3 regions of the Desulfovibrio desulfuricans genome follow, and region 1 is predicted to be linked to each of the others. Evidence: riboswitches for the same ligand, from Rfam matches in the RefSeq annotation. Region 1 holds a riboswitch; each other region holds the start of a gene.
The links. Region 1 has a riboswitch for cobalamin ahead of DDIC_RS08195 (anaerobic ribonucleoside triphosphate reductase). Riboswitches for the same ligand answer to the same signal wherever they lie in the genome.
Positions count from the first base shown of each region.

Region 2: linked by a shared signal. The riboswitch ahead of DDIC_RS13260 (sirohydrochlorin cobaltochelatase) and the one ahead of DDIC_RS08195 (anaerobic ribonucleoside triphosphate reductase) in region 1 are both predicted to bind cobalamin.
Region 3: linked by a shared signal. The riboswitch ahead of DDIC_RS02375 (FecCD family ABC transporter permease) and the one ahead of DDIC_RS08195 (anaerobic ribonucleoside triphosphate reductase) in region 1 are both predicted to bind cobalamin.

Region 1 is NZ_CP036295.1:1,968,717-1,971,986, reverse strand. Features, by position in the region: gene DDIC_RS08200 (M16 family metallopeptidase) at 1-982, shown strand, start outside; cobalamin riboswitch at 1,657-1,834, shown strand; gene DDIC_RS08195 (anaerobic ribonucleoside triphosphate reductase) at 1,956-3,270, shown strand, end outside.
Region 2 is NZ_CP036295.1:3,140,236-3,143,505, forward strand. Features, by position in the region: gene DDIC_RS13255 (hypothetical protein) at 1-544, shown strand, start outside; gene DDIC_RS13260 (sirohydrochlorin cobaltochelatase) at 668-1,624, opposite strand; cobalamin riboswitch at 1,656-1,872, opposite strand; gene DDIC_RS13265 (30S ribosomal protein S1) at 2,088-3,270, shown strand, end outside.
Region 3 is NZ_CP036295.1:592,279-595,548, forward strand. Features, by position in the region: gene DDIC_RS02360 (metallophosphoesterase family protein) at 1-36, opposite strand, end outside; gene DDIC_RS02365 (5-formyltetrahydrofolate cyclo-ligase) at 109-810, shown strand; gene DDIC_RS02370 (polyphenol oxidase family protein) at 801-1,556, shown strand; cobalamin riboswitch at 1,583-1,760, shown strand; gene DDIC_RS02375 (FecCD family ABC transporter permease) at 1,971-3,050, shown strand; gene DDIC_RS02380 (ABC transporter ATP-binding protein) at 3,050-3,270, shown strand, end outside.

The DNA of each region.
Region 1 (3,270 bases):
CAAGGCTGGACTGCAGACCTTTACCGTTTCGGTGACCGGCCCCGCGCGCTTTAACGCCGACTATTTCGCCATGCTGTCCGACGTGCTGGGCAAGCCCCGGTTTGAAGCCAAGGAGATCAAGCGAGAGGCGGAAAACATGAAGGCGGCCATCCGTCAGCGTGCGGACAGGCCTACCGCGTATCTGTTCTCCCGCGTCAATCCCTTCCTCTTTCCTGGCGGGCAGGCCTACGGGTATGACAGCCTGGGCACGGAGGCGAACCTTGGCAAGTTTACCCCCAAGGATGTGCGTGGGTTCTGGGAGAAACAGCTGGTGCAGCCGTGGGTGCTTGCCGTGGCGGGCGACTTTGACCGCGAGGCCGTGCTGGCCTTTGCCCGCAGCCTGCCCACGCCTGACGGCAAGGGCTTTACCTTGGCAACGCCCTCGTGGGGCGACGCCCGCAGCCTCGACCTGCACCTGCCGGGCCGCAACCAGGCGCACGTGCTGCAGGTCTTTAAGGCTGTGCCCTATACGAATCCCGACGCGCCCGCGCTCATGCTGCTGCAGTCGGTGCTCTCCGGGCAAAGCGGCCTGCTGTTCAGCCAGATGCGCGACGAGCAGGGCCTTGGGTACACGGTCACGGCCTTTTACCGCGCCATGCCCCAGGCGGGCATGATGGCTTTTTACATTGGCACCACCCCCGACAGGGTCGCGCAGGCGCGCGAGGGCTTTGCCAAGATTATTACCGACATCAAGGCCAAACCCCTGCCCGAGGAATTGCTGCAAGCCGGGGCCAACCGTCTGCTTGGCGAGTACTACCGCGACAAGCAGAGCCTTGACGCCCGCGCCGGAGTTGCCGCGACAGATGCGGTGCTGGGCTTGCCGCGCGATTTCAGCAAGTCGCTCATCGACAAGGCGGCCAAACTGACCCCGGCGGATATTCAGGCAGTGGCGCAAAAATACCTGGATGAAAAAAATCTGTATAACATGACCTTGCTGCCCTAGGCGGCGATTACGCCTGTTCCGGGCCGTATGGCTGGGCCGCCCTTCCGCATCTGGCGGGGAGGCGGCAAGCTGTACGGCTCTTTTTTTGCGGCGGCAGGGAGGCTGGCAGTGCGCCTTGTGCCCATGATGCGCAAAAGCCGGCGGTTGGCGCGGCGCACAACGGATGAGGGGGAGTAAATGAAAATTTGCCCAACCCTCAGTTTATCATACAAAAAAAGTTTTTGCAGGCTGATTTTTTGGCAATTTGCGGGCAAATTAGAATGTCAAGTTTTCCCTAAGTTCCCAAGCTGCGGGGGGGCCGTCTTGAAAAGAGGGCGGGGGTAGAGTAGGTTCATTTTTGCGCTTATTGGAACTGCCTTCTACTGAAGGCTCGCACTGGCATCGGCTGCGTTCGCAGTGCCGTGTCAGGAGCGGCAGCGCCATGCGGGCAAGCGTGCCTGCGTGCATGGCGAAATGTTTCGTGAGCGCAATCAACATCACAGTTGCAGCAGGTCACCTGACGTGATCCGGCAGCCTACAAGGGCGAACAATTTTGTCACCGCCCCTCTATTGTGCGGCCTGTACATGGTGAAAATAAGGGCAAATAACAAATTTCAGTAATCTAAACAGTGTTTTGCTTTGAACCTTGGACATGTTTTTTTTGCGCATTTATTGACACAATGCAAGTCTTTTGAGATTTTCTAGACATTGAAAGCGCCATGGAGCTTAATAGGGAATGCCCGTGCAAATCGGGAGCGGACCCGCCGCCGTGAGCCTGTTCAAAACCGCATTTCACTACATGCCACTGGGTAATCTGGGAAGGCAGAAATGCGGCAGGCAAGCCGGAAGACCTGCTTTCAACCGTTCTTAGAAAAAGGATCCTCTGCAACGGGCTTTTGCGGAAGAACCATCACAAATGGGCCAGCAATGGCCCGTCCGCCCGTTTTGACCGGGCGGCCTTTTTGTTCATGGCCCACAAGTTGGAGCGAATTGCATGCTCGTCAGCATAATAAAGCGCGACGGCACGGAAGTGCCTTTTGATTCGGTCAAGATTCTCAATGCCATCACCAAGGCTAACCAGGCTGTGGGTGGTGAAGACATGTCGCCCACCGACCTGCTGTTTGTCACCGAAAAGGTGTGCAAAAAGCTGGAGTCGCGCAGTCTCAAACATGTTGAAGAAATTCAGGATGTTGTTGAAGAAACGCTCATCCAGTACGACTACGCCAAAAGCGCTAAGGCCTACATTCTCTACCGCGCAGAGCATACGAAGATCCGTAATGCGGAATCGTATCTCATGGATATTTATAAAAAACTCACCTATTCTCCTGCCCTGCAGGAGGATATAAAGCGCGAAAACGCCAATATCGACGGTGATACGGCCATGGGAACCATGCTCAGGTACGGTTCTGAAGGCTCAAAGTTTTTTATCGACAATTACATTTTGCCCAAGGATGCCTCGGCCGCGCATATCAACGGCGACATCCATATTCATGACAAAGATTTTTACATGCTCACGGAAACGTGCTGCCAGATAGACCTGATCCCCCTGTTTAAAAACGGTTTTTCCACGGGGCACGGGCATTTGCGCGAGCCCAATTCCATTGAGAGCTATTCGGCCCTTGCCTGCATCGCCATTCAGGCCAACCAGAACGAAATGCACGGCGGCCAGAGCGTGCCGCATTTTGACTTTGCCATGGCCGAGGGCGTCGTCAAAACCTACCGCAAGGAATATGAACGCGCCTTTGCCGCCTTTTTGCGCATCAGTAACGGGCTTGAAGAACAGGCCGCCATTGATGCCGCCAGAGGGTTCATTGGTCTGCTGCCCGAAGGCCCGCGCCTGGGCACCTGCGACGATTTTGGCGCTGCCCTGACAGCGGCTGCCCCCGAAGATCAGCGCGACATTGCGGCGCGTGCGCACGCCTACGCTGCGGGCGAGGCCCTCAAGTATACCGAGCGCCGCACGTATCAGGCCATGGAAGCCCTGATCCACAACCTCAACACCATGAATTCTCGCGCCGGGGCGCAGGTTCCCTTCAGTTCCATCAACTACGGCACGGATACCTCGGCTGAAGGCCGCATGGTTATCAAAAACCTGCTGCGCGCCACCAAGGCCGGGCTGGGCAACGGCGAAACCTCCATTTTCCCCGTGCAGATTTTCAAGGTCAAGTCGGGCGTCAACTACAATACTGAAGATCCCAACTACGACCTGTTCAAGCTGGCCATGGAAGTATCCGCCATGCGGCTCTTCCCCAATTTCAGCTTTCTCGACGCGCCGTTTAACCTGAAGTACTATCATCCGGGCGACTACA
Region 2 (3,270 bases), 1.2 Mb from region 1:
CTTTCTGGTCGGCTACGTAATGCTGGCCGGGGGATCGTTTGCGCTTGTGAAACCGGGCCTGGGGCTGCTGATCGTACCCGTGCCGCTTCTGGCTATCCCCCTGCATCTCTTTGCACGCCGCATTGGCGACTTTGCGGGCGTGGCGCATTCCCGCTGGCTAATGCGTACATTTGGGCTTTTTTTGCTGCTTTTTCTCGCCCTTGTGGCAATCTTTTTTGCGCTCGGCGCAAGCTGCACCGACGGCCCGGCCCTGGACCGGCTGGAAACCATCGGCAACGCCTACAATGCGGGCACGGTGAACCTGTACGCCTCGCTGGCCGGGCTGTGGGACATTGAAAAGTTGCGTCCCTTCACCCTGGGGGCTTCGGTATGGGCTGGTCTGGCGCTGTTGTGGCCCCTCAAACGGGCCATACAGGGCATGCTGGCTCTGGCCGGAGGCATCGCGCCCAAGGCCCTGACGCTCTCATGGCGCTGCTGCGCGCTGCTGGGGGCGCTTGCGGCACAGGGGGGCATGCTGGCGTGGCTGCTGGTGCGCCAGGGCTGACGCAGCCCCGGTAATTCCCCTCCCCGCAACAAAACCGGGGCCGCAAAAAAGGCCGCGCAAGCCGGACGCGCTGTCCCGGCTCATGCGGCCCGTTTACAAAAAACGTGCAGCTGGCGGTTGCCGCTACTGCTTTTTGGGTTCCTTTGTCAGGTCGTCGGCGCTTTCACTCGCGTGGCGCACCAGAATGGCGCGGGCTCCCGCGATCTGGCCCAGGCCCTTGAGGTTGGTCTCAACCTTGTACCCTGCAGCCTTGAGTCTGGAGACCCACGAGTCGTCTTCGGATCCGGCCATGTCGTTGTGGGCGTGGTCGCCCGCCACCAGCATAAGCGGTTCAATCACGACCTTTTTGACCTTGGCGTTTTTAAGCTCGGCCAGCAGGTCGTCCACGCTGCGCGCGCCCTCGACCGTAGCCATAAACACGCGCTTGTCCGCATCGTGAAACACGGCGCGCGTGCCTTCAAAGGTCAGATCGGCCCGGCCATGGCTCTGTCCGTGACCCATGAGCACCAGGGCCGCATCCTTGCCGCGCAGGGGCTTTACGTCGTCAGTGATGGCCCGGATAAGTTCCTGCGCGTCTTTTTGGGATTCCAGCATGGGTCTGCCGAGAAACACCGCGTCAAAACGTCCGGGGTTTTTCTGCAGGTCGATGAGCACGGCCCGCTCAAGCTCGCTGAACTCTTCGCCCGCCATGACATGCAGCGACTGCACGCGCACGACCTTTACGCCGTCGCTGGCAAGCTGCGCCAGGCCGTCGCTGATGCCGCCCACAGGATGCCCCTGCGCGGCGATCTTTTTGCGGATGATCTGCGAGGTATAGGCCCACACCACCGGCTGGCCGGGAAAAGCCGCCTTAAATTCTTCGTCCACGGCCTTCATGGAAACGAGGGCTTCGGGCACGCTGGTGCCAAAGGCTACCAGCAGCACGCCAGCCTTGCCCTGAGGCACGGCGGCGGGGGCTTTGGCCGCAGGCTCGCCGGCGACGACGGCAACAGGCGCGCCCATTACGGCGCACAACAGCAACAGGGGCAACAGGGTGCGGGTGAAAAAATGCAAAATGGAATGCGGCGCGTTACGCAGCATGGCAACCTCCTCAATGGCGCGTTGGCAGGTTGAAGTGTATGAAATGCCGGTGGATATTCGGACTCGAGGGCCATGGGGGCCTGCGCCCCGCGCCTAGACTTCGCCTTCGCCGCTTGCGCGACTGGCCTGTACGCTCCGCCCGTGGCGGAACAGTGAAGCTTCGTTCCCTCTTACCGCAGCGCGACTGTTTCCGATTTGCACGGAATTCCCCGCCGACTTTTTAAAAACACTGCATGCGCCCGCAAAAGTCAAGCGCTCCAAACCCTGCGGCCCCCGTCTGGCAGGGGCTGGCAGCCGACCCCTTCGGCGGCCCCCGCCCAGTGCCGCTTCGGGGACCTGTCCAAATTCCGTTTTTTCGGCGACAATCGCCGATTTGGCGCTTCTTTTTTCTTGTTCTTTTGCTTAAATCCTGATAATAAGTCACCTCCCTGTTATGGGGAAATTATGTTTGGAGGCTGGACATATGGCAGGTTTTGAAACCGGGCACGACACCGAAATTAATTTCGAAAGCGCCCTTGAAAACTACCTCAATCCCGATTTCGGCGATCTTGAGGAAGGCTCTATCACGAAGGGCGAAATCGTCCGCGTGGATGACGACAATGTGCTTGTAGACGTGAATTTCAAGTCCGAAGGGCAGATTCCCGCGGCCGAATTCCGCGACCCCGCCGGCAACATTTGCGTCAAAGTTGGCGATCGTGTTGACGTTTACGTCGTTCGCAAGAACGAAAACGACGGCACCATCACCCTTTCTTTCGAGAAAGCCAAGCGCATGCAGGTGTTCGACCAGCTCGAAGACGTGCAGGAAAACAACCGGGTCATCAAGGGCCACATTGTCCGCCGCATCAAGGGTGGCTACACCGTGGACATCGGCGGTGTGGAAGCATTTTTGCCCGGTTCGCATGTGGATTTGCGCCCCGTGCCGGATATGGATGCCCTGGTCAACCAGGAATTCGAATTCCGCGTGCTCAAGATCAACCGCCGCCGCAGCAACGTCATCGTTTCTCGCCGCGTGCTGCTTGAAGAGGAGCGCGATTCCAAGCGTCAGGATCTGCTGCGCACCCTTGAAGAAAACCAGATTGTTACCGGTAAGGCCAAAAACATCACCGAGTACGGCGTGTTTGTTGACCTTGGCGGCCTCGACGGCCTGCTGCACATCACCGACATGAGCTGGAAGCGCATTCGCCACCCCAAGGAAATGATCACCATCGGTCAGGAACTGACCCTGAAGGTGCTCTCCTTCGACCGCGACAACAACAAGGTCTCCCTGGGCCTCAAGCAGCTTGTGCCTGATCCGTGGCAGGATATTTCCGCCCGCTTCCCCGAGGGCGCCAAGTGCAGCGGCAAGGTCACCAACCTTGTCGACTACGGCGCGTTTGTGGAACTGGAACCCGGCGTTGAAGGTCTGGTGCACATTTCTGAAATGTCCTGGACCCGCAAGCTGCGTCATCCTTCCCAGATGGTTCACACCGGCGACGAAGTCGACGTGGTCATCCTGGGCGTGGACGGCGACAAAAAGCGCATCAGCCTCGGCATGAAGCAGGTTCGTCCCAACCCCTGGGAACTGGTTGCTGAAAAGTACCCCGAAGGCACCATCCTTGAAGGCGTCATCAAGAACATCACCGAATTCGGCATGTTCATCGGCATCG
Region 3 (3,270 bases), 1.4 Mb from region 1:
TATCCAGAGATAGTCCTGAGAGTCGGCGCTTGGCATGGTGTTGCTTCCTTTGTTACAGTGCCTCAGGCCTTTACAGTGACACACATCGACCTACAAGGAAAGAGCCGCTTGTCCTCCCGCAGTATGCACTCCGCGCCCGGCATGGCCGCCGGCGCCGACGTATTGTCGCCGCAAACAGCGCAGGCCCGCGACGACGTGCGCCGCGCCATGCGCCGCCTGCGCGCCGGGCAGCCGCCAGATATCGCCGAAGCCCGCAGTCTTGCGGCGCAAAGGCGTATGCTGGGAGCGCCCATGTGGGCCAGGGCCCGCTCTGTGGCCCTGTATGTGGGCGTGCGGGGCGAGCTTGGTACGCACGTTCTCTTGCAGGCCGCCTGGCAGACGGGAAAAACCGTATGGTTGCCGCGCGTGCGGCCAGAGGCGTCGGGTCTGATGGATTTTGCGCCCTGCAGCGGGCCGGAACACTTGCGGCCCGGCCCCATGGGCCTGCTTGAACCCCTGGACAGCCTGCCCGGCGTGGGGCCCGAAATGGGCAAGGATGCGGGTCATGGTGCGGGTCATAATGCGGGTCATGATGCGGAGCTGCCGGTCTTTGCGCCGGACATTGCGCTGCTGCCGGGGGTCGCCTTTGACCTTGCGGGTGGGCGTCTGGGGTACGGGGGCGGTTATTACGACCGCTTTCTGGAAAAAGGCCTCAACTGCCCCCGCGTGGGGTTGTGCTTTGAGTTTCAGTTGGTGGAATCCCTGCCCCTGGCCCCCTGGGACCAGCGGGTCAACTACATATGTACTGAAGAGCGTATGCTGTGTCTGTAAGTTATATTCCCTTTGAGTTTCCCGGTGTGCCGCAGGTTGGCTGCGCTTTTCAGACGCGTGGCGGCGGCGTGAGCCTTGGCGAATACGGCGGCGGCAACATTGCCTTTACCGTGCAGGACAACCCCGATCATGTCATTGCCAACCGTCGCAGCCTGCTGGCAGACCTGCGCCCGCAGGGTATGACCGCCTGGGCCGAGCTGATGCAGGTGCATGGCGATGTGATGGTCTTTGAACCGGCGGCGGTGGCCTGCGAGACAGCCGTAACGGCTGAGGGCGACGGCATGGGCACGGCGCGTCCCGGTCTGGGCCTGCTCATCAAGACCGCCGACTGCCAGCCGATTCTTGTTGCCCATAAAAGCGGCAAATACATTGCCGCCATGCACGCGGGCTGGCGCGGCAACCGTTGCGACTTTCCCGTCACGGGCGTGGCCCGCTTTTGCGAGCGCTACGGCCTTGAGCCGCGCGACCTTGTGGCCGTGCGCGGGCCCAGCCTTGGGCCGGGCAGGGCGGAATTTGTCAATTTTGACAGGGAGTGGGGCGAGCCCTACCTGCCCTGGTTTGACGCCGACAGCAAAACCATGGATCTGTGGGGGCTTACGCGGCATCAGCTGGAGCGTGCCGGGCTGCCGACGCGCAGCATTTACGGGCTGGACCTCTGCACGGCCAGCAACAACGGACAGTTTTTTTCGTACCGTTGCGCAAGGCAGTCGGGCCGTCAGGCCAGCCTGGTGTGGATAAAAGCCTGAGCCATTGACAGGCCGCAAGCCCGCGCCTAGAGTGTTGGCGGCATTGGTAGCCGGGAAACCGGCTTGAAAAGGGAATCCCGTGTAAAACGGGAGCGGACCCGCCGCCGTAAGGTTCTTAACCTTGCTCCATCTAGCGCCACTGGAAACGGGAAGGCCGGAGCAGGGGAACCAAGCCGGAAGACCTGCCATGCCCCACGGTGCGCGTCATGGAATGACGGCATCTCGGTGCGGCGCGACCGCCCCACGGCAACGGGTTTTTGCCGGCAGGAAAGAGGAAATACGGGCCTCTTCCACCACGAGTGGAAGAGGCTTTTTTTATGCCCGGGCGGCGCTGGCCGCCAAGAGGCAATGGTCTGCCCAGGGCCAGCCACGCTTTGGCCCGCGTTTGCCCGCTGGGCAAGGCAGAGGACCGGCATGACCAGAATCTCCGCATCTACTCCCTCCTCCTCGCAATCCCGCAGGCTTTGGCCGGTGTTTGCCGGTCTGGCCGTCTTGTGGCTGCTTTCACTGCCGCTGGCCTGCTTGCCGGGACCTGTGCCCCTGAGCGCTCAGAGCGTGTTTCGCGCTTTGGCGGCTGTTGTCGGTCTTGCGCCAGCGCCGGATGATTCCGCGCTTACCGGCGTTGTGGTCAGCATACGGCTGGCGCGCGTATGTCTGGCCGCCTTGTGCGGCGGCGCTCTGGCCATGGCCGGGGCAGCCTTGCAGGGCGTTTTGCGCAACCCGCTGGCTGATCCGTTTACGCTGGGTATTTCAGCCGGGGCAGCCTGCGGGGCCAGTATGGCTATCGCGCTTGGCGGGCCGCTGGTTGCGCTGCTTGGCGGTTTGCCTGGGCTTGCCGGGTTCAGCCACGCGGGGCTGGTGGCTCCTGCCGCGCTGTTTGGCGCGCTGGCGGCGCTTGGCGGCGCACTGTGGCTCGGGCGCGGCGACGGGGCCTTCAGCCGTGAGAGCGTTATTTTGGCGGGCATAGCCGTGGCTGCGTTTTTGGGCGCGCTGGTGGCGCTGGTAAAGGCCCTTAATGAAGAATCTGTGACCAGCATCGTGTTCTGGATCATGGGGTCCTTTCAGGGGCGCGGCTGGAGCAGTATGCCTCTGCTGCTGGTCACCGTGGTGCCCGGCCTGCTGGCAACGGCGCTTGGCTGGCGCGCTCTGGACGTGCTGGCCCTGGGCGACGAGCAGGCGGCCCAGTCCGGTCTTGACGTGGGGCGCGCCCGCTTGTGGCTGCTGGCCGGGGCCAGCTGCATGACGGCTGGCTGCGTGGCTGTGGCCGGGGTTATCGGATTTGTGGGGCTGGTTGTGCCGCACGTGCTGCGCCTGCTGCTGGGCTGGGGCCACGGCCCCCTGCTGGCAGCGGCCTTTATGGGCGGCGGCGTGCTGCTGGTCTGGGCCGACGTGCTGGCGCGGTGCGTGCTCTCCGGCGGGCAGGAGCTGCCCGTGGGCGTAGTGACGGCCCTGCTTGGCGGTCCGTTTTTTGCCCTGCTGGTACGGAGGCGCTGATGGCGGAAGAATGCCGGATGTCCGTGCCGGGGCAGACTGCGACTCGTGGGCCGACAACCGCTCAGGCCTCGCCGCGCGGCGAAGCATCCGGCCCGCCCGTTGTGCGGGTGGCGGGCGTCAGTGCCGGTTACGGCGGGCGCGACGTGCTGCGCGGAGTGGATTTCAGTTTGCGGGCGGGGGAGTGCGCGGCCCTGCTTGGCCCCAACGGCAGCGGCAAGAC